Regions from separate parts of the Rothia kristinae genome, predicted to be linked through region 2. Evidence: predicted binding sites of a transcription regulator. Region 2 holds the regulator's gene; the other holds the start of a gene.
What was found. The regulator LexA, encoded in region 2, represses DNA repair genes until DNA is damaged. The targets are predictions, from matches to a motif close to TCGAACANNTGTTCGA.

Region 1: a site for LexA is predicted at 5,062-5,077, ahead of uvrA (excinuclease ABC subunit UvrA). Genes of this name have one in related genera too.

Annotation. Positions count from the first base shown of each region.
Region 1 is NZ_CP065738.1:2,168,727-2,182,793, reverse strand. It holds gene I6G21_RS09580 (DEAD/DEAH box helicase) at 1-2,209, opposite strand, end outside; gene I6G21_RS09575 (formate--tetrahydrofolate ligase) at 2,350-4,044, shown strand; gene I6G21_RS09570 (MBL fold metallo-hydrolase) at 4,179-4,847, opposite strand; gene uvrA (excinuclease ABC subunit UvrA) at 5,129-8,035, shown strand; gene I6G21_RS09560 (HAD family hydrolase) at 8,032-8,760, shown strand; gene I6G21_RS09555 (lysophospholipid acyltransferase family protein) at 8,889-9,575, shown strand; gene uvrC (excinuclease ABC subunit UvrC) at 9,627-11,648, shown strand; gene rapZ (RNase adapter RapZ) at 11,898-12,749, shown strand; gene I6G21_RS09540 (gluconeogenesis factor YvcK family protein) at 12,754-13,779, shown strand; gene whiA (DNA-binding protein WhiA) at 13,889-14,067, shown strand, end outside.
Region 2 is NZ_CP065738.1:1,666,809-1,680,875, reverse strand. It holds gene hisH (imidazole glycerol phosphate synthase subunit HisH) at 1-65, opposite strand, end outside; gene hisB (imidazoleglycerol-phosphate dehydratase HisB) at 62-697, opposite strand; gene I6G21_RS07400 (histidinol-phosphate transaminase) at 781-1,905, opposite strand; gene I6G21_RS07395 (LysM peptidoglycan-binding domain-containing protein) at 1,957-2,451, opposite strand; gene lexA (transcriptional repressor LexA) at 2,651-3,439, shown strand; gene I6G21_RS07385 (ATP-dependent DNA helicase) at 3,463-5,559, opposite strand; gene hflX (GTPase HflX) at 5,556-7,139, opposite strand; gene I6G21_RS07375 (class I SAM-dependent methyltransferase) at 7,371-7,994, shown strand; gene dapF (diaminopimelate epimerase) at 8,026-8,997, opposite strand; gene miaA (tRNA (adenosine(37)-N6)-dimethylallyltransferase MiaA) at 9,103-10,047, opposite strand; gene miaB (tRNA (N6-isopentenyl adenosine(37)-C2)-methylthiotransferase MiaB) at 10,044-11,537, opposite strand; gene I6G21_RS07355 (regulatory protein RecX) at 11,682-12,395, opposite strand; gene recA (recombinase RecA) at 12,395-13,528, opposite strand; gene I6G21_RS07345 (DUF3046 domain-containing protein) at 13,824-14,045, opposite strand.

The DNA.
Region 1 (14,067 bases), 500 kb from region 2:
ATTCGGCCACCAGCTCCTCCAGGGATTCCGGCGCGGGTGCCGCGTCCTGCCCGGCGCTCATTCGCTCCCACTCGTCGATCAGGGAGTTGTCCGTCTGCCGGATCAGCTCGCCCAGCCACGCGATGAGATCCTCCAGCTGCTCGGTCAGCGCCGCCGGGGGCACCGTCTGGCGCAGGGCCCGGTAGGCGTCCGAGAGGTAGCGCAGCAGGATGCCCTCCGAGCGGGACAGCTCGTAGAACTGCACGTACTGGCCGAAGGACATGGCCCGCTCGTACATGTCCCGCACCACCGACTTCGGGGACAGCTCGAACTCCGCGATCCACGGCGCCCCGGAGCGGTAGGTCTCGAAGGCCTGCTCCAGCAGCTCGGCCAGGGGCTGCGGGTAGGTGATCCGGTCCGCGGCGTTCATCCGCTCCGTGTACTCCATGCCCTCGGCCTTCATCGCGGCGATGGCCTCCCCGCGGGCCTTGCGCTCCTGGCCGATGAGCACCTGCCGCGGGTCATCCAGGGTCGCCTCGATCACGGAGACGGCGTCCAGCGCGTAGTCCGGCGACTCCCGATCCAGCAGCTCCAGGGCCGCCAGGGCGAAGGGGGACAGCGGCTGGTTCAGCGCGAAGTCCTCCTGCAGCTGCACGGTCAGCGCCACCGGGCGGCCCTCCTCATCCGGGCGATCCAGGCGGCGCAGGACGCCGGCAGCCAGCAGCTCCCGGTAGATGCCCAGGGCCCGGCGGATCATCTCCCGCTGCCGGGCCGGGGTCTCGTGGTTCTCCCGCAACAGCCGGCCGGCCGCGGCGAAGGGGTCCCCGGGCCGGTGCAGCAGGTTCAGCAGCATCGAGTGGGTCACCCCGAAGGAGCTGGTCAGCGGCTCAGGCTCGGCGGCCACCAGCTGCTCGAAGGTCTGGCGCGACCACGTCACGAAGCCCTGCGGGGGCTTCTTCCGCTTGCCCCGCAGGGACTGCTCGATCCGCTTCTCGTCCTCCCCGAAGCGGTTCCTGGCCTTCTCCAGCAGCTTCGCGTTCTCGATCTCGTGCTCCGGGGCCTGCACGACGACGGTCCCGGCCGTGTCATATCCGGCCCGCCCGGCCCGTCCGGCGATCTGGTGGAACTCCCGGGCCTTCAGCCGCCGGGTGCGGCGTCCGTCGAACTTGGACAGGGCCGTGATCAGCACCGTGCGGATCGGCACGTTGATGCCGACGCCGAGGGTGTCCGTGCCGCAGATGACCTTCAGCAGCCCGCGCTGGGCCAGCTGCTCGACCAGCCGCCGGTACTTGGGCAGCATCCCGGCGTGGTGCACCCCGATGCCGTGGCGCACCAGCTTGTTCAGGGTCTTGCCGAAGCCCGCCGAGAACCGGAAGCCCGCGATCGCCTCGGAGACCGCCTGCTGCTCCTCCTTGGACAGCACCGCGATGCTCATCAGCGCCTGGGCCTGCTCCATGGCCTGGGCCTGGGAGAAGTGGACCACGTACACCGGGGCCCGGTCCGTGCGCACCAGCTCCTCGATGGCCTCGTGCACGGGCTGCTCCGAGTAGTAGTAGTGCAGCGGGATCGGCCGCTCCGAGGAGGTCACGTAGGCCGTCTCCCGGCCCGTCAGCTCGCTCAGCTCCCGCCGGAACCGGGTCACATCCCCCAGGGTCGCGGACATCAGCAGGAACTGCGCCTGCGGCAGCTCCAGCAGCGGCACCTGCCACGCCCAGCCCCGCTGGGGATCCGAGTAGAAGTGGAACTCGTCCATGACCACCTGGCACAGATCGGCCCCCGCGCCCTCGCGCAGCACCACGTTCGCCAGGATCTCCGCGGTGCAGCACACGATCGGCGCACCGGCGTTGATCGAGGAGTCCCCGGTGACCATCCCGACGTTCTGCGCGCCGAAGATCGCGCACAGGTCGAAGAACTTCTCCGAGACCAGCGCCTTGATCGGCGCCGTGTAGTAGGAGAGCTGCCCGCGGGCCAGGCCCGTGAAGTGCGCGGCCACCGCGACCGTGGACTTCCCGGAGCCGGTCGGGGTGGCCAGGATGACGTTGGCCCCGGAGGCCAGCTCCAGCACCGCCTCCTCCTGCGCCGGGTACAGCTGCATCCCCCGGGAGTCGATCCACCGGGAGAAGCCGTCGGCGATCTCCTCCGCGGTCAGCGGATTCGAGGCGAAATCTCCCCGGAAGTAGCGGCGGTCGTCATCGGCGAGGCGGGGGTCCAGGGCTTCGAGCAGTCTCATCGGGCCCGAGTCTACCGACCCGCCCGGGTCGGCCCCGCTTGCGCCCGCCCGACCCGACCCCGCCGCCTCGGCCGGGTTGGGTCCCGCCGCCACCATACTGGAGAGGGAACGCACCCACCCCCACGACGATGGGAGTCCCCATGAGCATGCCCTCCGACCTCGAGATCGCCCAGCAGGCCCAGCCCCGGCCCATCGAGGAGATCGCCGCGACCGCCGGCATCGAGCGCGACCGGCTGGAGCCCTACGGCCGCCACGTCGCCAAGCTCCTGCCCGCCGCCGACGCCGCCCCCGAACGGCGTCGCGGCCGCTACGTCCTGGTCACCGCCATCACTCCGACGCCGCTGGGGGAGGGCAAGACCGCCACCTCCGTCTCCCTGGCCCAGGGCATGGCGCGCACCGGCCGCTCCGCGATGCTCACCCTGCGCCAGCCCTCCCTGGGCCCGACCTTCGGGATCAAGGGCGGGGCCGCCGGCGGCGGGTACTCGCAGGTCATCCCCATGGACAAGCTCAACCTGCACCTGACCGGGGACTTCCACGCCGTCACCGCCGCGCACAACATGCTCGCGGCGCTGCTGGACAACCATCTGCACCACGGCAACGCCCTGGACATCGACGAGCGCAGCATCACGTGGCGGCGCGTCCTGGACATCAACGACCGCTCCCTGCGCCACGTCGTCATCGGCCTGGGGGAGCGCCAGGACGGGGTCACCCGCCAGAGCGGCTTCGACATCACCTCGGCCAGCGAGATCATGGTCATCCTCTCCCTGGCCACGGATCTGGCGGATCTGAAGGCCCGGCTGGCCCGCATCGTCGTGGCCTCCACCCGGGACGGCGCGCCCGTGACCGCCGAGGACCTGAAGGCCGACGGCGCGCTGGCGGCCCTGCTGGCCGACGCGATCCACCCGAACCTGATGCAGACCCTCGAAGGGGTCCCCGCCCTGATCCACACCGGGCCCTTCGGCAACATCGCCACCGGCAACTCCTCGATCCTCGCCGACTACGCCGCCCTGGAGCACGCCGACTACGTCATCACCGAGGCCGGATTCGGAGCGGACATGGGTGCCGAGCGCTTCGTCAACGTCAAGTGCCGGGTCTCCGGGCTGACCCCGGACGCCGCGGTCCTCGTGGTCACCGTCCGGGCGCTGAAGGCCCACTCCGGACGCCACCGGATCGTGCCCGGCAAGCCCCTGCCCGAGGAGCTGCTGGCCGAGAACCCCGAGGACGTGCGCGCCGGGGCCCTGAACCTGCTCAAGCACCTGGCGATCCTGCGCGGCTTCGGCATCAGCCCCGTCGTGGCGATCAACGCCTTCCCGACCGACCACCCCAGCGAGCACGCCGTCATCCGGGAGATCGCCGAGCGGGCCGGGGCGCGGGTGGCCGTGCACGAGGGCGTGGCCCGCGGTGGAGACGGCGCCACCGAGCTGGCCGACGCCGTGGCCGAGGCCTGCGAGCAGCCGCACGAGCTGGTGCCCACCTACGCCCCCGAGGATTCCCTGACGGACAAGCTCGACGCCGTGGCCCGGAAGGTCTACGGGGCCGACGGGCTGGAGATCGCCCCGGCGGCTGCCCGCCAGCTGGCCCGCTGCGAAGAGCAGGGCTACGGGGACCTGCCCGTGGTCATCGCCAAGACGCACCTGTCCCTGACCGCGGATCCCACCCGGAAGGGCGCCCCCACGGGATGGCGCCTGCCCGTGCGGGAGGTGCGCCTGGCCGCCGGGGCCGGCTACGTCTACGCAATCTGCGGGACCATGCGCACCATGCCGGGGCTGTCCGCCTCCCCGGCGGCCGAGCGCATCGGGCTCGACGCCGACGGCGCCGTGCACGGGCTGTTCTGAGCCGGTTCAGGCGCGACGACGCCCCGTCGACCGCTCGCACGAGGGCGGTCGACGGGGCGTCGCGGCGTCGTCGGGAGGGCGGGGGAGGGATCAGCGATCGGCCGAGACCACGCTCCCGGCTGCCGATCCGCGGCTCACCAGCCGCGCCGCTCCCACTCGTCCAGGTGCGGGCGCTCGGCTCCCAGAGTCGTGGACTCGCCGTGACCGGGCAGGATGAGGGTGTCGTCGTCGTAGACGTCGAAGATCTTGGTGCGCACATCGTGCAGCAGGGCGCGGAAGGCCTCGGGAGAGTCGGTCTTGCCCACCCCGCCGGGGAACAGGGAGTCGCCCGTGAAGATCACGGTGCGCCCGGCCGGGTCCTCGTAGGCCAGGGCGATCGAGCCGGGGGTGTGCCCGCGCAGCTCGATGACCTTGAGGGAGAAGCCCTCCAGATCCGCGGTGTCCCCGTCCTGGAAGGTGATGTCCATCGGCACGTCGATGTCCTGCTCGTCCCGCGCCCCGCAGGCGGTCAGGGCCTCCGAGCGGGAGCGGATCTCCGCCAGCGCCCGCACGTGATCCCAGTGCGAATGCGTGGTCACGATCAGCTGCACGTTGCCGCAGCAGGTGCAGGACCCGGAGACGTCCTCGCGCCCGGCGGCCACCAACCCGGAGATCCGCTCCGGCTCATCGGCCGCGTCGATCAGCAGCTGGGCCCCGGTGGAGCGGCAGGTCATCAGGTACACGTTGTTGTCCATCGAGGAGACGCTGATCCACCGGATCGTCACCTCGGACAGGTCGAGCTTCTCGGTCGCGAGTGCCATCATGCGCACGATTCTAGGGCCCCGCGGCCCCGCCCCCGCAACACGCGCGTGACGCACGCGCAACGCGACCGCCCCTCCGCACCCGTGGACCCGCGCCCGTGAGCCTCGGACACGCCGCGACCCCTGCCGGGCTCATGGGGCGCGGAAGGGGCGGGCCGGTGCGTTCGCCGGTGAGGGAAATCCGCCCGGCGGTCGTTCCGGACAGCTTCGCGAGCCGTAGAATAGATCTTCGAATGCCCGGCGACCGCGCCGCCCCCAACCCGGAAGGGAGCCCTCCCGCACCCATGAGCACCACCGCCGCCGCGCCCGCCGCGGGCGCCCAGGACCCCACCGAGATCATCGTCAAGGGGGCGCGGGAGAACAACCTGCGCACCGTGGACCTGCGGATCCCCCGCAACGCCATGGTGGTGTTCACCGGTCTGTCCGGCTCCGGCAAGTCCTCCCTGGCCTTCGACACCATCTTCGCCGAGGGCCAGCGCCGCTACGTCGAATCCCTGTCCGCCTACGCCCGGATGTTCCTCGGCCAGGTGGACAAGCCCGACGTCGACTTCATCGAGGGCCTGTCCCCGGCGGTGTCCATCGATCAGAAGTCCACCTCCAAGAACCCCCGCTCGACGGTCGGCACCATCACCGAGATCTACGATTACATGCGCCTGCTCTGGGCGCGCATCGGGCACCCCCACTGCCCGGTCTGCGGGGAGCCGATCGAGAAGCAGACCCCGCAGCAGATCGTGGACCAGCTGATGACCCGCCCGGAGCGGACCCGCCTGCAGGTCCTCGCCCCGGTGGTCCGCGCCCGCAAGGGCGAGTTCCAGGACCTGTTCTCCTCCCTGGCCCAGCAGGGCTACTCCCGGGCCGTGGTGGACGGGGAGCAGATCCGACTCACCGAGCCGCCGAGCCTGAAGAAGCAGTACAAGCACACCATCTCCGTGGTCGTGGACCGCATCGCCATCAAGGACTCCGCCCACCAGCGGCTCACGGACTCCATCGAGACCGCCCTGGGTCTGGCCGAGGGGCGAGTGACCATCGACTGGGTGGACGAGCCCGAGGACTCCGAGGCGCGCAGCCGCACCTACAGCGAGAACCTCGCCTGCCCCAACGGCCACGAGCTGGGCCAGACCGAGATCGAGCCGCGCTCCTTCTCCTTCAACAGCCCCTTCGGCGCCTGCCCCGAGTGCGACGGCATCGGCTCCCGGCTGGAGGTCGACGAGTCCCTGGTGGTCCCCGACCCGGAGAAGACCCTGGGGGAGGGGGCCATCGCCCCGTGGTCCCAGGGCAAGTCCACCACCGAGTACTGGCTACGTCTGCTCGGCGGGCTCGGCCGGGAGGTCGGCTTCGACCTGAACACCCCGTGGGAGGAGCTGCCGAAGAAGGCCCGCCGGGCGATCCTGCACGGCAAGGACTTCAAGGTGGAGGTCGCCTACCGCAACCGCTTCGGCCGCGAGCGGCGCTACACCTCCGGCTTCGAGGGCGTCTACGCGTACATCCAGCGCAAGCACGAGGAGACCGAGTCCGACTGGGCCAAGGACCGCTACGAGCAGTACATGCGCCAGACCCCGTGCCCGGCCTGCGGCGGCGCCCGGCTGAACCCGACGATGCTCGCGGTGCACGTGGGCGGGAAGTCCATCGCCGAGGTCACCGCGATGCCGATGACCGGGGCCCAGGAGTTCATGGCCGGGCTGCGCCTGGATGAGCGCGAGCGGCACATCGCCGAGCAGGTGCTCAAGGAGATCAATGCCCGGCTGCAGTTCCTGCTCGACGTCGGCCTGGACTACCTGACCCTGGACCGGGCGGCCGCGACCCTGTCCGGCGGGGAGGCCCAGCGCATCCGCCTGGCCACCCAGATCGGCTCCGGGCTGGTCGGGGTCCTCTACGTCCTGGACGAGCCCTCGATCGGCCTGCACCAGCGGGACAACCGGCGGCTGATCGAGACCCTGACCAAGCTGCGGGACATGGGCAACACCCTGATCGTCGTGGAGCACGATGAGGACACCATCCGGGAATCCGACTGGGTGGTCGACGTCGGACCCGGCGCGGGCGAGCACGGCGGGCGCATCGTGCACTCCGGGCCGTACCGGCAGCTGCTGGAGAACCGGGAGTCCCTGACCGGGGCCTACCTGTCCGGGCGCCGTCAGATCGCGGTGCCCGCGCGGCGGCGCCCGGTGGACCGCAAGCGGATGGTGAAGGTGGTCGGGGCGAAGGAGAACAACCTGCGCGACGTCACGGTGTCCTTCCCCCTGGGCGTGCTCACCGCCGTCACCGGGGTCTCCGGCTCGGGCAAGTCCACCCTGGTCAACGACATCCTCTACACCGCGCTGGCCAACCGGCTCAACGGCGCCAAGCAGGTTCCGGGTCGGCACCGGCGGGTGGAGGGCCTGGAGCACCTGGACAAGATCGTGCACGTGGATCAGAGCCCCATCGGCCGGATGCCCCGCTCCAACCCCGCCACCTACACGGGGGTCTTCGACCACATCCGGCGGCTGTTCGCCGAGACCAACGAGGCCAAGGTGCGCGGCTACCAGCCGGGGCGCTTCTCCTTCAACGTCAAGGGCGGGCGCTGCGAGGCCTGCGCCGGGGACGGGACGCTGAAGATCGAGATGAACTTCCTGCCCGACGTGTACGTGCCGTGCGAGGTCTGCCACGGGGCCCGGTACAACCGGGAGACCCTGGAGATCCGCTACAAGGGCAAGAACATCGCCGAGGTGCTGGACATGCCCGTGGAGGAGGCCGCCGAGTTCTTCTCCGCCTTCACCCCGATCGCCCGGCACCTGAACACCCTCGTCGACGTCGGGCTGGGCTACATCCGGCTGGGTCAGCCCGCCCCCACCCTCTCCGGGGGTGAGGCCCAGCGGGTCAAGCTCGCCTCCGAGCTGCAGAAGCGCTCCAACGGGCGGACCATCTACGTGCTGGATGAGCCGACCACGGGCCTGCACTTCGAGGACATCGCCAAGCTGCTCAAGGTCCTGCAGTCCCTCGTGGACAAGGGCAACACCGTCCTGACGATCGAACACAACCTGGACGTCATCAAATCCGCGGACTGGATCGTGGACATGGGTCCGGAGGGCGGCTCCGGCGGCGGGCAGGTCATCGCCCAGGGCACCCCGGAGCAGGTCGCCCAGGAGCCGGGCAGCCACACCGGGCGCTTCCTGGCGGAGATCCTCGGGGCCGACGACGACGGGCACGGCGCGTGAGCGGCGCTCCCGCCGGATCCGTCCCGGCGGTGCTGTTCGACCTGGACGGGACCCTGCTGGATCCGGCCGGGGCCATCACCGAGACCATCGCCGAGGCCATCCAGGCCCAGGGCCATCCGCGCCCGGAGGAGGCCACGCTGCGCCGGTTCGTAGGGCCGCCCGCCTCGGTGGGCCTGGAGCGGCACACGGACCTCTCCCCGGCCGAGCGCCGCGCCGCCCTGGCCGCCTACCGCGAGGCGTATCCCGCCCGGGCTGCCCGGGACTCCCGGCTCTACCCCGGGGTGGCGCAGCTGCTGCGGGACCTGCGCGCCGCGGGGGCCGCGGTGGCCCTGGCCACCCAGAAGCCGCAGCCCAGCGCCGAGCGGATCGCCGCGCACTTCGGGCTGGACGCCCTCGCGGACGTCATCTCCGGGGCGAGGGATGAGCTGCGCCCGGAGACCGCCCACCTGCCCGTGGACAAGGCCGGGGTCATCGCCCGCGCCCTGGACCTGCTGGCCCGGCGCGGGCTGGCGGCCGATCCGCGGCGCACCGTGATGGTCGGGGACCGGGAGTACGACGTCGAGGGCGCCCGGGTCCACGGCCTGGACTGCATCGGAGTGGCCTGGGGGTTCGCCGCCCCCGGAGAGCTCACCGCACACGGGGCCGCCGCCGTCGCGGAGGACGTCGACGCGCTGCGGGCCCAGCTGGCCCGGCGCTGCGACCTGCGGCTGGAGGGGACGGGATGACCTCGCCGCCGTGACGTGCCGCGCCCGGGGGTGGGAGCCGGTGTCGGGGAAATGTACAGTGTTCATGACACGCGCACCACACCGGCGAGGTCGCCGGCTCGGATGAGGGAAGGACCCTGACCAGACCCATGGAGAAGCTGTACCGGCTGACGCAGACGGCCGTGACCGGCCTGATCAAGACCGTCTTCCGGGCCAGGGTCACCGGTCTGAAGCGCTTCCCCGCCTCCGGTCCCGTGATCGTGGCCTCCAACCACCGGGCCTTCCTGGACTCCGTCATCATCTCCGCGCTCATGCCGCGGCGGGTGGCCTTCCTGGCGAAGGCCGAGTACGTGAACTCCCCGGGGTTCAAGGGTCGGCTGATGAAGCGGATCTTCGAGCTGATCGACATCATCCCCGTGAACCGCGCGGATCAGATCGAACGGCTCAAGGCCCTGGAGATCGGCCTGGAGCGCCTGGAGCGCGGCGGGGTCTTCGGGATCTACCCGGAGGGCACCCGCTCCCTGGACGGCTACCTCTACCGCGGCAAGATCGGGGTGGCGTGGCTGGCGCACATGACCGGCGCCCCCGTCGTCCCCGTCGGGCTGATCGGCACCGAGCGGATCCAGCCGCCCGGCACGAAGCTGCTGCGCCCGGTGCGCTTCACGGTGCGCGTCGGCGAGCCGATGAGCTTCGAGAAGCTCGGCGAGAAGCAGTCCGGGGCCCAGCGGCGGGCCACCACGGACGCGATCATGGACGAGATCGCCCGCCTGTGCGGGCAGCCGCGCAAGAACGAATACAACACCTCGCCCTCCCTGGCCAAGGACGCCGGCGCCTGACGTCCCGCGGGGAGGACCCGGTGCCCGAGCACTCAGGAGGACACCCTTCCCATGGCCGATCCGGCGACCTACCGGCCCCGCACGGGGGACATCCCCACCGACCCCGGCGTGTACCGCTTCCGGGACGACGTCGGGCGGGTCATCTACGTGGGCAAGGCCAAGAACCTGCGCAACCGGCTGACCAGCTACTTCGCCAAACCCGAGCAGCTGGGGCCGAAGACCTACGCGATGGTCCACACCGCGGCCGGGGTCGAATGGACCGTGGTGGCCTCCGAGCTGGAATCCCTGCAGCTGGAATACACCTGGATCAAGCAGTACACCCCGCGGTTCAACATCAAATACCGGGACGACAAGTCCTACCCGTACCTCGCGGTGTCCATGGCCGAGAAGTACCCCCGCGCGCAGGTGATGCGCGGGGAGAAGAAGAAGGGCACCCGCTACTTCGGGCCGTTCTCCCAGGCGTGGGCCATCCGCGAGACCCTGGACGCCCTGCTGCGGGTCTTCCCCGTGCGCACCTGCTCCGGGGCGGTGTTCCGCCGCGCCGAGCAGCAGGATCGGCCCTGCCTGCTCGGGTACATCGACAAGTGCTCCGCCCCGTGCGTCGGGCGCATCTCCGCGGAGGACCACCGAGAGCTGGCCGATCGACTCTGCCGGTTCATGGCGGGGGACTCCGAGCGGTTCATCCGGGAGCTGACCCGGCGGATGCACCGGGCGGCGGAGGAGATGGACTTCGAGGTCGCCGCCCGGCTGCGCGATGACATCCAGGCCCTGCGCACCGCCTTCGAGCGCAACGCCGTCGTGCTCTCGGATTCGGTGGACGCGGACCTGTTCGCCTTCCACGAGGACGAGCTGGAGGCCGCCGCCCAGGTCTTCCACGTGCGCGGCGGGCGCATCCGCGGCCAGCGCGGGTGGATCGTGGAGAAGGTCGAGGACCTCACCCCGGGGGAGATGGTCGAGCAGCTGCTGCAGCAGGTCTACGGGGAATCGGCCGTGACCCTGGCCTCCACCCCGCATGAGGACGAGACCAGCGCCCACGAGATCCCCCGCACCGTGCTGGTGCCCGTGCTGCCCAGCAACCGCGAGCAGCTGGAGCAGTGGCTGACGGGACTGCGCGGCTCGCGTGTCCGGATCTCCGTGCCGCAGCGCGGGGAGCGGGCGCAGCTGATGGGCACCGTCGCGGACAACGCCAAGCAGTCCCTGATGCTGCACAAGTCCCGCCGGGCCGGGGACCTGACCACCCGCAGCGCCTCCCTGCAGGAGCTGCAGGAGGCCCTGGGGCTGCCGGACCCGCTGATGCGCATCGAGTGCTACGACATCTCCCACGTGCAGGGCACCAACGTGGTGGCCTCCATGGTGGTCTTCGAGGACGGGCTGCCCCGCAAATCCGAGTACCGCAAGTTCTCCATCCGCGGGGAGGCGGCCCGCGACGACACCGCCTCGATGCACGACGTCATCACCCGCCGCTTCAAGCGCCACCTGGCGGATCAGGAGGAGCGGGCCCGGGCGGGGGTGCGCACCGGGCAGATCGACGCCGAGCAGGCCGGGGCCCCGGAGCCGCAGCGCTTCGCCTACCCGCCCAATCTCGTCGTCGTGGACGGCGGGCCCCCGCAGGTCGCCGCGGCCCGCCAGGCCCTGGACGAGCTGGGGATCTCCGACGTCGCGGTGGTCGGGCTGGCCAAGCGCCTGGAGGAGATCTGGGTGCCGGACGACGACTTCCCGGTCATCCTGCCGCGCGCCTCGCAGGGGTTGTTCCTGCTGCAGCGCCTGCGCGATGAGGCCCACCGGTTCGCGATCACCTTCCACCGCTCCAAGCGCGGCAAGGCCATGCTCTCCTCGGCCCTGGACGGGATCCCGGGGCTCGGGGCCGCCCGCCGGGATGCGCTGCTGGCGCAGTTCGGCACGCTGCAGGCCATCCGGGAGGCCGACGTCGAGCAGCTCACCCGGGTGCGCGGGATCGGGCCGAAGCTGGCCGAGGCCGTGCAGGAGCACCTGCGCGCCGAGGAGCCGGAACCGGCGCCGGATCCGCAGCCGGAATCGGCATCGGGACCGGCACCGGCCGCCGACGGCGCCTGATCGGGGCCTTGGGGCCCTGGGGTCTTGGGGCGCCGGAGTATCCTGGAGGGGCAGCCGCGTCCCGCTTCCCCCGTCCGGGGACGCGCCCCTGACCACAGGCACGACCCAGCAGGAGACGAGCACCCGGTGACCTCGCAGCAGCCCCCCTCAGCATCCGCCCCACAACCGCCCCGCGACCGGTCCGAGACCCCCGCCCCCGACGCCGGGAATGATCCGCTCGTGCCCCAGAAGCCCGCCGCCCAGTCGGAGATGCTCGTGATCACCGGGATCTCCGGGGCCGGGCGCTCGACCGCCGCGCACACGCTGGAGGACAACGGCTGGTACGTCGTGGACAACCTGCCGCCGCAGATGCTCACCCCCCTGGTGGATCTGGTGGCGCGCAGCCCCAAGGCCATGCCGCGCCTGGCCGTGATCATCGACATCCGGGGCACCGCCCTGTTCGAGAACTTCCGCGAGGCCCTGGACGTGCTCAACGCCGCCCCGGTCGAGTACACGGTGCTCTTCCTCGACGCCTCGGATCAGGCGATCATCGCCCGCTACGAGGCCCAGCGCCGCCCCCACCCGCTGCAGGGGGAGGGGCGCATCCTGGACGGGATCCACGCCGAGCGGGAGCTGCTGGCCGATCTCAAGCGCCGGGCCGACGTCGTGCTGGACACCTCGGAGTACAACGTGCACGAGCTGTCCAAGGTCATCTCCCGCACCTACTCGGCCACGGGCCCCTCGGTGGTGAACCTGACGGTCATGAGCTTCGGCTTCAAGTACGGGGTGCCGGCCGATGCGAACTTCATGGCCGATATGCGCTTCGTCCCCAACCCGCACTGGGTTCCCGCCCTGCGGCCCAAGACGGGCCAGGACCCGGAGGTGCGGGACTTCGTGCTCAAGGACAGCGGCGCCCAGACCTTCGTGGACCAGTACGCCGAGGCGCTGAAGCCCGTGATCGCCGGCTACCGCTCGGAGAACAAGCACTACGCGACCATCGCGATCGGCTGCACCGGCGGCAAGCACCGCTCGGTCGCGGTGACCGAGGAGCTGGCCCGGCGGCTCAAGGGCCTGCCCAACGTCACCGTGAACGTCCAGCACCGCGATCTGGGGCGGGAGTAGCGCCGTGGCCGCGATCGGATCCCGGGGCGAGGCCGTCCCGGAGGCCGGGGCCGGCGCCCCGCGCGTCGTCGCCCTCGGCGGGGGCCACGGGCTCTACGCCTCGCTCTCGGCGCTGCGCCTGCTCACCCCGCAGCTGACCGCGGTGGTCACGGTCGCCGATGACGGCGGCTCCTCCGGGCGGCTGCGGGAGCAGTTCGACGTGCTGCCGCCGGGGGACCTGCGCATGGCGCTGTCCGCCTTGTGCGACGACTCCGCGTGGGGGCACCTGTGGCGGGAGGCGATGCAGCATCGCTTCTCGACCCTGCCCGGTTCCTCGGGGGAGCTGGACGGGCACGCGATGGGCAACCTGCTGCTGCTGAGCCTGTGGCAGCTGCTGGATGACCCGGTGGCCGGACTGGACTGGGCCTCCCAGCTGCTGAAGGCCCGCGGGCGGGTCCTGCCGATGGCGGTGGATCCCCTCGTGGTCTCCGGGTGGGTGCGGGACCATCAGGGCGCCCCGAAGCGGATCACGGGCCAGGCGCGCCTGGCCACCGCCGAGCGCGTCGAGCGGATCAGCCTGGAGCCGGCCGAGGCCCGGGCCTGCCCCGAAGCGCTGGAGGCGATCCGCGCGGCGGACTGGCTCGTGCTGGGCCCCGGATCCTGGTACACCTCGGTCATCCCGCACCTGCTGCTGCCGGAGCTGCGGGAGGCGATCTGCTCCTCCGCGGCGCGGGTGTGCGTGTGCATGAACCTCGCGATGGAGCGGCGCGAGACCGCCGGACTGGGTGCCGTCGGGCACCTGGAGGTCCTGGAGCGGTACGCTCCCGGCCTGCAGATCGACGCCGTCGTCGCGGACCCCTCGGCCCTGTCGGATCCGCAGGGGTTCGACGCGGCGGTGCGCGAACGCGGCGCGCGGCTGGTCAGCCAGTCGCTGCGTCGGCGCCGCGGGGAGGACGTGCACAGCCACCTGCGCCTGGCCGCGGCCTACCAGGAGGCCATGGGCCTGCCCGAGGAGCCCGTGCTCAGCCCGCCCGCGGCGCCTCACGACTGAGGCCCCGCGACTGACCCCACCCACTGACCATCCCGGCCGGTGCCTCCGCTGAGCGCCGTCTCACCGCGGGCACCCGGCCCAGACCCCCTTCGGAGAGGAATCCCCCACCATGGCCCTGACCGCACTGGCTAAGGACGAGCTGGCAGGCCTGGAGACGCCCCGGGCTTCCGCGCGCCAGGCGCAGACCGCCGCGCTGCTGCGCTTCGCCGGGGGTCTGCACCTGGTCGGCGGGCGCATCGTCATCGAGGCCGAGCTGGATCACCTGCCCACCGGGCGGCGGCTGCTCGC
Region 2 (14,067 bases):
TTGCCGGCCCCGTAGTCCAGGACGGTGACGGTGGGCTTCACGGGCTGCGATCCAGCGGTGCTCACAGCGCCCCCTTGGTCGAGGGGATGGCCTCCGGGACGCGGGGATCCGGCTCGACGGCCTCGCGCAGGGCCCGCGCCAGGGCCTTGAACTGGGCCTCGGCGATGTGGTGGGGGTCCCGGCCGCGCAGCAGGTCCACGTGCAGGCAGATCCCGGCGTGGTAGGCGATGGCCTCGAGCACGTGGCGGACCATGGAGCCGGTGAAGTGCCCGCCGATCAGGTGGTGGGCGAAGGCCTCGGACTCCCCCTCGTGCACCAGGTAGGGCCGCCCCGAGATGTCCACGACGGCCCGGGCCAGGGCCTCGTCCAGGGGCACGGTGGCCTGGCCGAAGCGGCGGATGCCGCGCTTGTCGCCCAGGGCCTCGCGCAGGGCCTCGCCCAGCACGATCGCGGTGTCCTCGACGGTGTGGTGCACGTCGATCTCGGTGTCTCCGCTGGCCTCGACCTCCAGGTCGATCAGCGAGTGCTTGGACAGGGCGGTGAGCATGTGGTCGTAGAAGGGCACGGTGGTGCTGATCCGGGAGACGCCGGTGCCGTCCAGGTTCAGGTTGAGCCGGACCGTGGACTCACTGGTGGCGCGGGTCAGGGAGGCCGTGCGGCCGCCCGCCCGGGCGGGCTGGGCGTCAAGGGTCTGCATTCGATGCTCCGTAGCGGTGTCGGCGGTGGGTCGGCGCGCCCCGCGGGGCCCGTGAGACCCGGGCGCCCGGGGCGGGGGTGGTCTCAGCGGCGGTCGGGCAGGTGCCGTTCCAGGCTGTCCAGGAAGGCGGTGGTCTCCTCCTCGGTGCCGGCGGTGACCCGCAGGTGCCCGGGGATCCCGACGTCGCGGATCAGCACGCCGTCGCCCAGCAGGTCCTCCCACAGGCCCTGGGCATCGGACAGGCCCCCGAAGAAGACGAAGTTGGAGTCCGAGGCGGCCGGCTCCAGACCCAGCTGCTCCAGACGGGTCACGATCCGGTCCCGCTGTTCGCGGATGCGTCCGACCTGCCCCAGCAGCTGGTCCCGGTGGCGCAGCGCCGTCAGGGCGACGGCCTGGGTCACCGCGGAGAGGTGGTAGGGCAGGCGCACCAGCATGACGGCCTCGACCACGGCCGGATCCGCGGCGAAGTAGCCGACCCGGGCCCCCGCCAGGGCGAAGGCCTTGCTCATGGTGCGGCTGACGACCAGGCGGGGCCTCCCGGGCAGCAGGGACAGCGCGGTGGTGTCCGGATCGCGGGCGAATTCCGCGTAGGCCTCATCCACCACGAGCATCCCGCCCAGCTCCTCGACGGCCTCGTAGGCGGCCAAAATGGTCTCCGGGGAGAGTGCCGTGCCGGTGGGGTTGTTGGGTGAGCACAGGATCGTGACGGTCGGCCGGTGCTGGCGGATCTGGCGCGCGGCATCCTCCGGGGAGAGGGTGAAGTCCGCGGCCCGCCGCCCGGCGATGTACTCGGTGTTGGTGCCGGAGGCCAGGAGCGGGTACATGGAGTAGGTGGGCGCGAAGCTCAGCACGTTGCGGCCGGGCCCGCCGAAGGCCTGCAGCAGCTGCTGGAGGATCTCGTTGGAGCCGTTGGCGGCCCAGACCTGGCGTTCGGTGATGCCGTGGCCGAGGTAGTCCGCCAGCTCGCGGCGCAGCTGCGGGAAGTCCCGGTCCGGGTATCTGTTCAGCCCGGCCGCGGCCTCGGCGGCCGCACTGCCGATCGCCCGGATCAGCTCCTCGGGCAGCGGATGGGTGTTCTCGTTGACGTTCAGGGCGTAGGGCACCTGGATCATCGGGGCGCCGTAGGCCCTCTGGCCGCGCAGGTCATCTCGCAGCGGCAGGGTATCCAGGACGGCGGCTTCCGCATCGGGGCTGGCTGCATCACTCACGGTGCCATCCTAGTGGAGTCCCCGTTCGCGTGAACCCGGAACCCTGCGGTCTCACGGCGCGGCGGTCTCCGGCTGCGGCACCACGAGGCGCTGGCCGGGCCGCACGGCGCTGTCCTGCAGGTCGTTCAGGTCCACGATCCGCTCCACCGCGGCCCGCGGGTCGGACTCCGGATCCGCCTCCTGTGCGAGGCTCCAGAGGGTGTCCCCGGCGGAGACCACCACGACGCGGGTCTGCGCCCCGCTCGGCGCGGCGTCGCCGGCCTGGGCCTGCGGGCTCAGCACCAGCAGCAGGGCCCCGGCCAGCACCGCGACGGCCCCGAGCAGCACCGGCAGGCCGATGAGCAGGAGGCGTCCGCGCCGGGTGAGCCGCAGCGTCGGGCGGGCCGCGCGCTCCGGACGGCGGCGCAGCAGCCGGGTGCGGCGCGCGGCCGGACGGGCGCAGGCGGGGCGGGTGCAGGCGGGTGCGCCTGCCGGATGGGCACCCCGGCGCGGCCCGGTGCGGAACCCGATGCGGAACGGGCGGGGTGCGGTGAGCGCGATGCTCATGGCGGCCTCCTAGCGGTGATTGACGCTCGATCGCCTTCGAAGACGTGTTCGAGTTCGTACATCTGTTCTACCAGTGCGATCGAAGACTGTCGAGGGACTAGAACATGTGTTTGATCCGACACGCGGTCTCGCCTACGCTGATGGGAGCAGTCCACACCCCCGGACTGACAGATCGAACACCTCCAGGAAGGACCCGACGGTGGCCCGAGAGCACGGAGCAGCCCCCCACGGAGCCGAGGCCTCCGCCCGCAAGCCCCTCACCGCGCGCCAGCGCACCATCCTGGAGGCCATCTCCGCCTCGATCAGCGCGCACGGCTACCCGCCGTCGATGCGCGAGATCGGCGACGTCGTCGGGCTGTCCAGCCTCTCCAGCGTCACCCACCAGCTCTCCCGGCTCGAGGCCCTGGGCTACATCCGCCGCGATCCGAAGCGGCCGCGGGCCATCGAGGTGCTGGCCGAACCCCGCCGCACCGACATCCGCCCCTCCGGGCAGGGCCCCGCGCAGGAGGAGCAGTCGGACCCCGCCCCGAGCGCGCAGCCGACGGCCGAGGCCGCAGCCGACGTGGTCCCGCTGTTCCCCACCGCCGCGCCGGAGGCCGAGGAGGAGCAGGGGCAGAACATCAGCGTGCCGCTGGTGGGGCGCATCGCCGCCGGTGTGCCGATCACGGCCGAGCAGCACGTGGAGGACACGATCTCCCTGCCCCGACAGCTGGTGGGCCAGGGCGAGCTGTTCATGCTCGAGGTGCGCGGGGATTCGATGGTCGAGGCCGCGATCTGCGATGGCGACTGGGTCGTGGTGCGCCAGCAGAACACCGCCCAGAACGGGGACATCGTCGCCGCCCTGCTCGATGACGAGGCCACCGTGAAGACCTTCCGACAGCGCGACGGGCACACCTGGCTGCTGCCGCAGAACCGCCAGTACGAGCCGATCCTCGGCGATCACGCCAGCATCATGGGCAAGGTCGTCTCGGTGCTGCGCGCCGTCTGAGTCCGGGCTTTGAGGCCCTCGCCTCAGCCCGCGTGCAGCCGCCGCAGCGCCCCCGTGACCACGGGCAGGCGGTCCGTGGTCCACAGCGGCGGCAGGGCCGCCCGCAGGAACCCGCCGTACCGGGCGGTGGCCAGCCGGGAATCCAGCACCGCCACGACCCCGCGGTCCTCGCGGGAGCGGATCAGGCGCCCGGCCCCCTGGGCCAGCCGGATCGCCGCGTGGTAGGCGGAGACCGCCATGAAGCCGTTGCCCCCGCGCCGGCCCACCGCCCGGGCCCGGGCGGTGGCCAGCGGATCATCCGGGCGCGGGAACGGGATCCGATCGATGAGCACCAGGCGGCAGGAGGGCCCCGGCACGTCGACGCCCTGCCACAGGCTCATGGTTCCGAACAGGCACGTGTCCTCCTCGGCCGTGAACCGCTCGACGAGACCGCGCAGCGAGGACTCCCCCTGCACCAGCACCGGCAGGTCGGAGTGCTCGCGCACGTACTCGGCGGCCTGCTGCGCGCCGCGACGCGAGGAGAACAATCCCAGCGCCCCGCCGCCGGAGGCCTCCACCAGCTGCAGGATCCGCTCCAGCTGCTCCTCCGAGACCCCGCGCCCCGGCTTGGGCAGGTCCCGGGCCACGTAGAGCATCCCCTGCTTCGGGTAGTCGAAGGGCGAGCCGACGTCCAGCCCCTCCCACGCCGGGGCCTTCTCCCCCTGCAGCCCGAGGGAGCCGGCGACCTGATCGAAGGAGTCGCCGATGGCCAGGGTCGCCGAGGTCAGCACCACCGTGCGGTCCTGGAACAGCCCCTCGCGCAGCCGCCCGGCCACGGACAGCGGGGCCACGTGCAGCGTGGCCGGGTCCGTGTCCGCGGCGCTGACGTAGCCGCGTCCCGGCTCCCAGCCGCCGGCCCGGGAGATCCACACGACCTCGAAGCGCCCGTCCGCGCTGAGCATCCGCTCGGCCAGCTCCAGGACCTCGGTGAGCTTGGCGCGGGCGGTCTGGCGCCCGGCGTCGGAGTCCTTCGCGTCGCCCTTGGTGTCGGACAGCGCGGCCCGGGCGGCGTCGCGCACCTGCTCCATGGCCCGGGCGATCCCCGGCTCCAGCCCCTGCGGCATGAGCTCGGCGGGCCGGCCGGAGCAGGCCTGCTCCAGGGCCTCGGCCGCGGAGCTCAGCGGCTCCGAGGCCGCCTGGGTGTTCGTGCGCACCGCCCGGGCCGCGGAGCGGACCATCAGCGGGGACAGGGCGCCGGTCACCGCGCCGGTCACGCGGTCCACCAGCTCGTGGGCCTCGTCGACCACCACGACGTCGTGCTCGGGCAGCACCCCGATCCCCTCGAAGGCGCTGATCGCCAGCAGCGCGTGGTTGGTGATCACGACGTCGGCCTCCCCCGCCCGCTGCCGGGCCCGCTCGGAGAAGCACTCCTCCACCAGGGGGCAGCGGCGCCCCAGGCACTCCGAGGCCGTGACCGAGACCTGCCGCCAGGCCCGGTCCGAGACGCCCGGGCGCAGGTCATCCCGGTCCCCGGTGTCCGTGGAGTCCGCCCAGGCGCGCAGGCGCACCACCTCCTCGGCCAGCGAGTCCGGGGCGGGACGGGGATGCCCACTGGCGGCCTGCCCCTGGCTGTTGAGGTTGAACAGCGCGTCCGGGTCCTCATCCTCCGGGTAGCCGCCCTCCAGCTTGTGCAGGCACACGTAGTTGCTGCGCCCCTTCAGCAGGGCGACCTCCACCTCGCCCTCGAGGCGATCCTCGAGGGTCTCCAGCAGCCGGGGCACGTCCCGGCCGACGATCTGCGCCTGCAGGGCCAGGGTCGCGGTCGCGACGACGACGGGCTTGTCCGCGCCCAGGGCGTGCTGGATGGCCGGGACCAGGTAGGCCAGGGACTTGCCGGTACCGGTGCCGGCCTGCACCAGCAGGTGCCGCCCCGTCTGCAGGGCCTGGGCCACGTGCGCTGCCATGATCCGCTGCCCGTCGCGGCGCTGCCCGCCGGTGCGCTCGATCGCCGTGTCCAGCAGCGCCAGGGCGTCTTTGGCCCCGGGCAGGGTCTCCGGCTCCGCACCGGTCGGGGCGTGCACGTCCTCGGCGGCCTCCGCGGGTGCCGAGCCTCGCGTGGGGTCCGGGTTGGTGCTGCTCACGGGGCGGTCACGGCGTAGGGCTGCAGCTCCGGGGCGGTCTCCTCCCGCACCAGCACGCTCATCCGGGTCCCGTCCTCTTCGAACGCGGTGGACAGGATCTCCGCGTCCCACTCGTGCAGCCGGGAGACCACCTCCCCGTGGGTGTAGGGCACCAGGATCTCCATGCGCACGCTGGGCCGAGGGATGGTCCGGGAGATCAGCTCCTTCAGCTCCGGGATCCCCTCCCCGGTCTTCGCGGAGACGATCGCATGGTGGGGTTCGCGCAGCCGGATGCGATCCAGAACGAAGGGGTCCGCGGCGTCGGCCTTGTTCAGCACGATGATCTCCGGGACGTCCTGCGCGTCCACCTCGGCCAGGACCTCGCGCACCGCGCGGATCTGGCCCGCCGGGTCCGGGTGGGAGGCGTCCACCACGTGCAGGATCACGTCCGCGTCGGCCACCTCCTCGAGGGTGGAGCGGAAGGCCTCGACCAGCTGGGTGGGCAGGTTGCGCACGAAGCCGACGGTGTCCGAGAGGGTGTAGCCGATGCCGTCCGGGGTCTCGGCCCGGCGCACCGTGGGGTCCAGGGTCGCGAACAGGGCGTTCTCCACCAGCACCCCGGCGTCGGTGAGCCGGTTGAGCAGGGAGGACTTGCCGGCGTTGGTGTACCCGGCGATGGCCACGGAGGGGATGTGGTTGCGACGCCGGTTGGCCCGCTTGGTCTCCCGGGCCGGCTTCATCGCGGCGATCTCCCGACGCAGCTTGGCCATCCGCTGGCGGATGCGGCGCCGGTCCAGCTCGATCTTCGTCTCACCGGGACCGCGCGAACCGATCCCCTCGCCGCCGGCCGCCCGACCGCCGGCCTGGCGGGACATGGACTCGCCCCAGCCGCGCAGGCGCGGCAGCAGGTACTCCAGCTGCGCCAGCTCCACCTGGGCCTTGCCCTCCCGGGACTTGGCGTGCTGGGCGAAGATGTCCAGGATCAGCGCGGTGCGGTCGATGACCTTGACCTTGACGATGTCCTCCAGCCCACGCCGCTGGGACGGGGCCAGCTCCGAGTCGATGACGACGGTGTCCGCGCCCGTCTCGGCCACGATCTCCTTGAGCTCCTGGGCCTTGCCGGAGCCGAGGAACGTGCCGGGGTCCGGCTTCAGCCGCCGCTGCACCAGCCCGTCCAGGACCTCGGAGCCGGCGGTCTCCGCCAGGGCCGCGAGCTCGCGCAGGGAGTTCTCGGCGTCCTCCAGGGTGCCCTCGGACCAGATCCCGGCCAGCACCACGCGCTCCAGGCGCAGCTGCCGGTACTCGACCTCGGTGACGTCCTCCAGCTCGGTGGACAGCCCGGCCACGCGCCGCAGGGCGCGGCGCTCCTCGAGGTCCTGCTGCTCGCCGTCGTGCTCGGTGTGCTGGGTGGTCTCCGCCAGCTCCGGGGCACGGCGGTCCAGGATGGAGGCCTGGTGCTCCTCCTCCGGGGAGAAGCGGCCGAGGACCCGGTCCACGGTCGCGCGCAGCTGGGCGTCGCTGGGCTGGCGGGGCTGCTCGGTGCGCTCGTCGGTGTGCTCGGGGGCGGCGTCGTCGGCGGTGCGGGGGTGATGCTGGGGCAAGGGTGCCTTTCCGTGCGGGGGCGCGGCCGGTGCTGACTCCCTCGGATCGGGCGCGCGGACCGCTCAATGCGTCCTGCCAGTCTACCGGGCGGCCCCCGCGCCGCACCCGGGGCGGGCCTGTGCTGTGGACGAACACGCGACGCCGCGCCCCAGCGCCGAGTCCCGGGGAGCCGGCGCCGCGAGCGCGGACGCCGAGGAGGCGGGTGAGGCGGGCCGATACGATGGGGGATCATGGTCGAGCACTACTTCTCCGCGCACGAGGACGAGCCCTTCGTCGAGCAGCCCCTGCGGGTGCGACTGGCCGGGGCCGAGCGGGATCTGGTGAGCGCCCCCGGCATCTTCAGCCCGAAGGCCCTGGACAAGGGCACCGCGGTGCTGCTGGACGAGGTCCCCGCCCTGCCCCGGTCCGGGTCCCGCTTCCTCGACGTCGGCTGCGGGTGGGGGCCGATCGCGCTGAGCATGGGCCTGCAGCGGCCCGACGCCGAGGTGATGGCCGTGGACGTGAACCGGCGCAGCCTGGAGCTGACCCGCCGCAACGCCGCGCGCCTGGGGCTGACCGGCATCCGCCCGGTGATCCCGGAGGAGGTGGATCCGCGGCTGCGCTTCGACGCGATCTGGTCCAACCCGCCGATCCGGGTGGGCAAGCAGGTGCTGCACGAGCTGCTGCTGACCTGGCTGGTGCGCCTGGCCCCGGCCGGGCAGGCGCACCTGGTGGTGCAGAAGAACCTGGGCGCGGACTCCCTGCAGCGCTGGCTGGATCAGACCCTGCGGGAGCGGGAGCCCGGCGCCTTCGCGGTGGACCGGGCCGCCACCGCCAAGGGCTTCCGGATCCTGCGGGTCACCCGCGCCGCCTGATCCCCGCGGCGACCTGCCCGGGTCCCGCGGCTCAGCCCAGGCGCACGGTGCCCACGAGCTCCGCCGGCCCGGAGAGGATCACGTGCTCCAGCTCGTCCGGGCCGAGCACGAAGGTCACGCCCAGCTCCCCGCCGGGCACGCCGACCCGCCACTCATCCGGGGCGTCCTCCCCGCCCCAGAAGCGGGTCGCCGCCGCGGCAGCGCACGCGCCGGTCCCGCAGGACAGGGTCTCGCCCACCCCGCGTTCGCTGACGCGCAGCACCAGCGCTCCCGTGCCGTCGTCCTCCTCCTCGGCGTCCCGGGGCACCACGAATTCGACGTTGGTGCCGGCACTGGGCCGGGGGTCCACGGTCGGTGCGGTGCCCAGGTCCAGCCGGGCCAGCTTGGCCTCATCGGCCAGGGCGACGACGGTGTGCGGGTTGCCCATGGTGATGGACAGGCCCGGGCGGGCGGTGCGCAGGCCGCGGGCCGAGACGGTGCAGTCGGCCCCGTGCTCCCGGGCCTGCTCCCCGTCGATGAAGCCCCAGGGGCCCATGTCCACGGCGTAGCCGCCGGGAACCCGGGCGACGGTCTTGACCCCGCCGCGGGTCCCGATGCGCACGGTCTCCCCCTCCGGCAGCTCGATCAGCCCGGCGTGGATGAGGTGGTGGGCGAACACGCGCACCCCGTTGCCGCACATCTCGGACAGGGAGCCGTCCGCGTTGCGGTAGTCCATGAACCACTCCGGGGCGTCCTCCCCGTTCGCGGCGAGGGCCCGCCCGGCCTCCAGGTGCTGGCTGCGGATCGCGCGGATCAGCCCGTCCGCGCCGATCCCCCGGTGCCGGTCGCACACGGCGGCCACCAGGTCCCCCTCCAGCTCGAGGCTTCCCTCGGGATCGGTGAGCAGGAGGAAGTCGTTGCCGGTGCCGTGGCCCTTGCTCAGGGTCACTCCGGCCAGTTCGCCCCAGCGGGAGGCGTCGGTCTGCGCGGTGGTGCTCTCGGCGGTGGTGCTCTCGGTCGTCACCCGGCCAGTCTATCGGGCGGGTCGGACGACCGAAGGGCCGGCTCAGCGAGGACCGGTCTGGCCGGCGAATCCGGCCGCGCTCCCGGTCCTGCCCGCGCGGTCAGGTCAGCCCTCGGCTCCCCCGTCGTTCGCGGTCTCCGGCGTGCGCCCCTGCTCGATCAGGGTCAGCGCCCGGTCCAGCTGCTGGCGCGGGGAGAGGGTGAATCCGATCCAGGTAACGCGCGGGTCCGCCCGGAACCAGGTGACCTGGCGGCGGGCGAAGCGGCGGGTGGCGATGATCGTCTCCTGCACGGCCTCCTCCTCGGAGGTCTCCCCGTCCACGACGCGCAGGAACTGCGCGTAGCCCAGGGCGTGGGAGGCGGTGCGCCCCTCGCGCAGCCCCCGCTCGGCCAGGTCCCGCACCTCCTGCAGGAGACCGGCCTCGACCATCCGGTGCACCCGCACGGCCAGGCGGTCGTGCAGCAGGTCCCGGGGCCCGTTCAGCCCGATCTGCAGGGCCGGCTCCCGGTGTTCGCGCCGCGGCATGTAGGAGGAGAAGGGGCGCCCGGTCAGCTCGTGGACCTCCAGGGCGCGCACCAGGCGCCGGTCGTCCAGGCCGCGCCGCGCGGAGACCGGGTCCACGGCCTCCAGCCGAGCGGCCAGCGCCCCGCGCCCCTCGGTCTCCAGGAGCTCCTGCCAGCGCTGACGCACCTGCGCATCGGTGGGCGGGAACTCCAGCACGTCCAGGGCCGCGCGCGCATACAGTCCGGACCCGCCGACGAGGATCGGGGTGCGCCCGCGCCCCCGGATCTCGGCGAAGCGCTCGCGGGCCTCGCGCTGGTAGCGGGCCACGGAGGCCTCCTCGCGCACGTCCAGCACGTCTAGGAGGTGATGGGGCACGCCGTCGCGCTCGGCGGGCGTGAGCTTGGCCGTGCCGATGTCCATCCCGCGGTACAGCTGCATCGAGTCCGCGTTGACCACCTCGCCGTCCACCTCGCGGGCCAGGGCGACGCTGAGGTCTGACTTCCCCGTGCCGGTGGGGCCGAGGACGGCGATGATCGGGAGGGTCATCGGCGCGGCGGCAGGGCCGGCATCCCGAGCATCGTGGTGCCCGGGGCGCCACCCGACGGGGCGCCGGTGCCGCAGGAATCGGCCTGGGCGCGATCCCAAGCGTCCCCGGCGCGGGAGCGGCGCACCGCGTAGTCCTCCGCCGGGGAATCGGCGAGCAGGTGGAAGGGTGCGGCGTCGGTGATCCGCACGGTCGCGAAGTCCCCCGGACGCGGGACGGGGGCGCCGTCGGGCACGCTGAAGTGCACGAGCCGCTGATCCGGAGTGCGCCCGGAGAGCCGGTGGGTCTGCTCGGCCTTGCGTCCGGTCTGCGCGGAGACCAGCAGCTCCACCCGCTTCCCGACCTGCTCGGCGTTCAGCTGCGCGCTGATGCGATCCTGTAGGGCCACCAGCCGCTCGTACCGCTCCTGCACGACCTCCTGGGGCACCTGGTTCTGCATCCGACCCGCCGGGGTGCCGGGGCGGATGGAGTACTGGAAGGTGAAGGCCGAGGAGAACCGGGACTCCTCGACCACGCGCAGGGTCTCCTGGAAGTCCTCCTCCGTCTCCCCGGGGAAGCCCACGATGATGTCCGTGGTGATGGCGGCGTGCGGGATGCGCTTGCGCACCTTCTCCAGGATGCCGAGGAACCGCTTGGACCGGTAGGAGCGGCGCATGGCCTTGAGCACCCGGTCGGAGCCGGACTGCAGGGGCATGTGCAGGACGGGCATGACGGTGGGGGTCTCGGCCATCGCGTCGATGACGTCGTCGGTGAAGGCCGCCGGGTGGGGGCTGGTGAAGCGGATGCGCTCCAGGCCCTCGATCTGCCCGCAGGCGCGCAGCAGCTTGGAGAAGGCCTGCCGGTCACCGAAGCCGACGCCGTAGGAGTTCACGTTCTGCCCGAGCAGGGTGACCTCCACGGCGCCGTCGTCCACCAGGGCCTGGACCTCGGCGAGGATGTCCCCGGGCCGGCGGTCCTTCTCCTTGCCGCGCAGGGAGGGGACGATGCAGAAGGTGCAGGTGTTGTTGCAGCCCACGGAGATGGACACCCACCCGGAGTGCACGTTCTCCCGCTTGGTCGGCAGGGTGGAGGGGAAGACCTCCAGGGATTCCAGCAGCTCGGTGGCGGCCTCGCGGTTGTGCCGGGAGCGCTCCAGCAGCCGCGGCAGGGAGCCGATGTTGTGGGTGCCGAACACGACGTCGACCCAGGGGGCCTTCTCCACGATGGTGTTCTGGTCCTTCTGGGCCAAGCACCCGCCGACGGCGATCTGCATGCCCTCGTGGGCGCGCTTGACGGGGGCGAGCTGACCGAGGTGGCCGTAGAGCTTGTTGTCTGCGTTCTCCCGCACCGCGCAGGTGTTGAAGACCACCAGGTCAGGGGTCCCCTCACCCGTGTGCGGGACGTACCCGGAGGCCTCCAGCAGCCCGGAGATCCGCTCGGAGTCGTGCACGTTCATCTGGCAGCCGAAGGTGCGCACCTCGTAGCTGTGGGACCGCCCCGTCCGCTCCTCGATGCCGGGCGGGCAGGGCTGGACGTCGAGGGCCTCGGGCAGGGTCGACGGCAGGGTCTGGGTCTGGGTCGCGCTCGCATTCACTGTGCCAGGGTACAAGACCGCCGCGGGCGCCGGGACGTGCCGGATCAAGTCCACCGGCCCGGGTCAGGCCAGCCCCGGTGGCTCCTCCAGACGCGTCTCCCCGTGCTCGGCCATGACCGTGCGCACGATCTCGAAGGCCACGCCGGGGGCGTAGCCTCGGCGGGCCAGCATCGCGACCAGCCGACGCAGGGCCTTCTCCCGCTGGGCCGGGTCGTCCAGGTCCCGCTCGGGGCGCAGCCGACGGCGCACCAGCGCGCGGGCGTCCTCGCGCTCCTCCTCCTCGGTGCGCTGGGTCAGGGCCCGCTCGGCGGTCTCCGGGTCGATGCCCTTCTGCGCGAGCTCCCGGCGCAGGGCCGGGCGGGCGAGCTTCCTGCTGGCGGAGCGGCTGCGTACGTACATCGCGGCGTATTCGGCGTCGTCGATCAGACCGAGATCCTCGTAGCGGTCCAGGATGCGGGTGGCCGTCTCCTCGGAGATCTCCTTCTCCGCGAGCTTCTGCGCCAGCTGGGCGCGGGAGCGGGCGGCGGCGGTGAGCTGGCGCAGCAGGATCTCCTTGGCCCGGGCGTATTCCGCCTCCTCCGGGGTGCGCGGGGCCGATCCCTCGGCTGGAGGCCGCCCCGCGTCCCTCCGCCCGTCCCCGGTGTTCGGCCCTGAGGACGGCGTCGAGGAGACCGGGGCTGCTGCGGGAGCGCCCAGGCTGCGTCCGGTGCGCCGACGGCCGACGCCGCGGCCCGTGACGGGTCCGCGGCGTCGGCCGTGCGGGCTGGAATCGCTCATCAGAAGTTCTCGGGCAGGGCGTCCAGCGGGTCATCACCCAGCTCGTCGATGCCCGCGCCGACGCCCGCGGGAGCCTCCTGGGACTCCTCGCCCTCCTCGGCGTCGATGATCCCGGCCTTGATCAGCGTCTTGTGCTGGATCTCCTCGGCCAGCTCGGGGTTGTCCTTGAGGAAGCGGCGGGCGTTCTCCTTGCCCTGGCCCAGCTGGTCCCCCTCGTAGGTGAACCAGGCGCCGGACTTCTTGACGATCCCGGACTCCACGGCCATGTCGATGATGCCGCCCTCCACGGAGATGCCCTCCCCGTAGAGGATGTCGAACTCGGCCTGCTTGAACGGCGGGGCCATCTTGTTCTTCACGATCTTGGCCTTGGTCCGCGAGCCGATGGGGTTGGCCCCGTCCTTCAGGGTCTCGATGCGACGGATGTCGATGCGCACCGAGGCGTAGAACTTCAGCGCCTTGCCGCCGGTGGTGGTCTCCGGGGAGCCGAAGAACACGCCGATCTTCTCGCGCAGCTGGTTGATGAAGATCGCGGTGGTGCCGGTCTGGGACAGGCGCCCGGTGATCTTGCGCAGCGCCTGGGACATCAGGCGGGCCTGCAGACCCACGTGGGAGTCGCCCATCTCGCCCTCGATCTCCGCGCGCGGGGTCAGGGCGGCCACGGAGTCCACGACGATGATGTCGATGGAGCCGGAGCCCACGAGCATGTCCATGATCTCCAGGGCCTGCTCGCCGGTGTCCGGCTGGGAGACCAGCAGGGCATCCGTGTCCACGCCGAGCTTCTCCGCGTAGACCGGGTCCAGGGCGTGCTCCGCGTCGATGAACGCGGCGATCCCGCCGTTCTTCTGGGCGTTGGCCACCGCGTGCAGGGCGACCGTGGTCTTACCGGAGGACTCCGGGCCGTAGATCTCCACGACGCGCCCGCGCGGCAGGCCGCCGATGCCCAGAGCGACGTCCAGGGACAGGGCGCCGGTGGAGACGGTCTCCGTCTTCACGGCCTCCCGATCCCCCAGGCGCATGACGGAGCCCTTGCCGTAGTTCTTGTCGATCTGGGCGAGCACGGACTCCAGGGCCTTCTCCCGGTCCGAGCCGGTGGCCCGGGACACCGGGGCGTTGTTGCGTGCTTTGGCAGCCATGGTCTCCTCGATTCTGATCACCGCGCCGGTTCCGGTGCGGCGGTGGTTGGTCCTGCGGTTCGATCCTCACGGTAACGGCCCCGACTGACAGATCGAAGGGGGCTCGCCCGCTCTGTGGATAACGGGAGCCCGGGTCCGGGTCCCGAGCCGGGTGGGCCGGGACGCGCCGGGCGGTGACCGCGCTTCCTCTGAAGCCAGTGTAACGCAGTCCGAACAGATCTTCGAACACCTCTTCGAACGTACTTCCGCGCTCGAACACCGGCCGCCGGCGCCCCGCGAGATACCGGGGTTCGCCTCAGCGGGGCTCGCCCGGATCCGCCCCGAGCCAGCGGTCCTCGGGCAGGTCGTGCTGGCGGCACACGGCCTGCCAGACGGCCAGGGGCTTCATCCCCGCGGCCAGGGCCTCCTCGGCGGTGCGGTTCCCGGCGGCGTCGAGCACAGTCTGGGCGGCGACGACGCGCGCGTAGCCGCGGCCGAACTCCTCCTCCATGGAGCGCCAGAACTCCGAGAGCTTCATCCCTCCTCCTTCCTGAGATCGC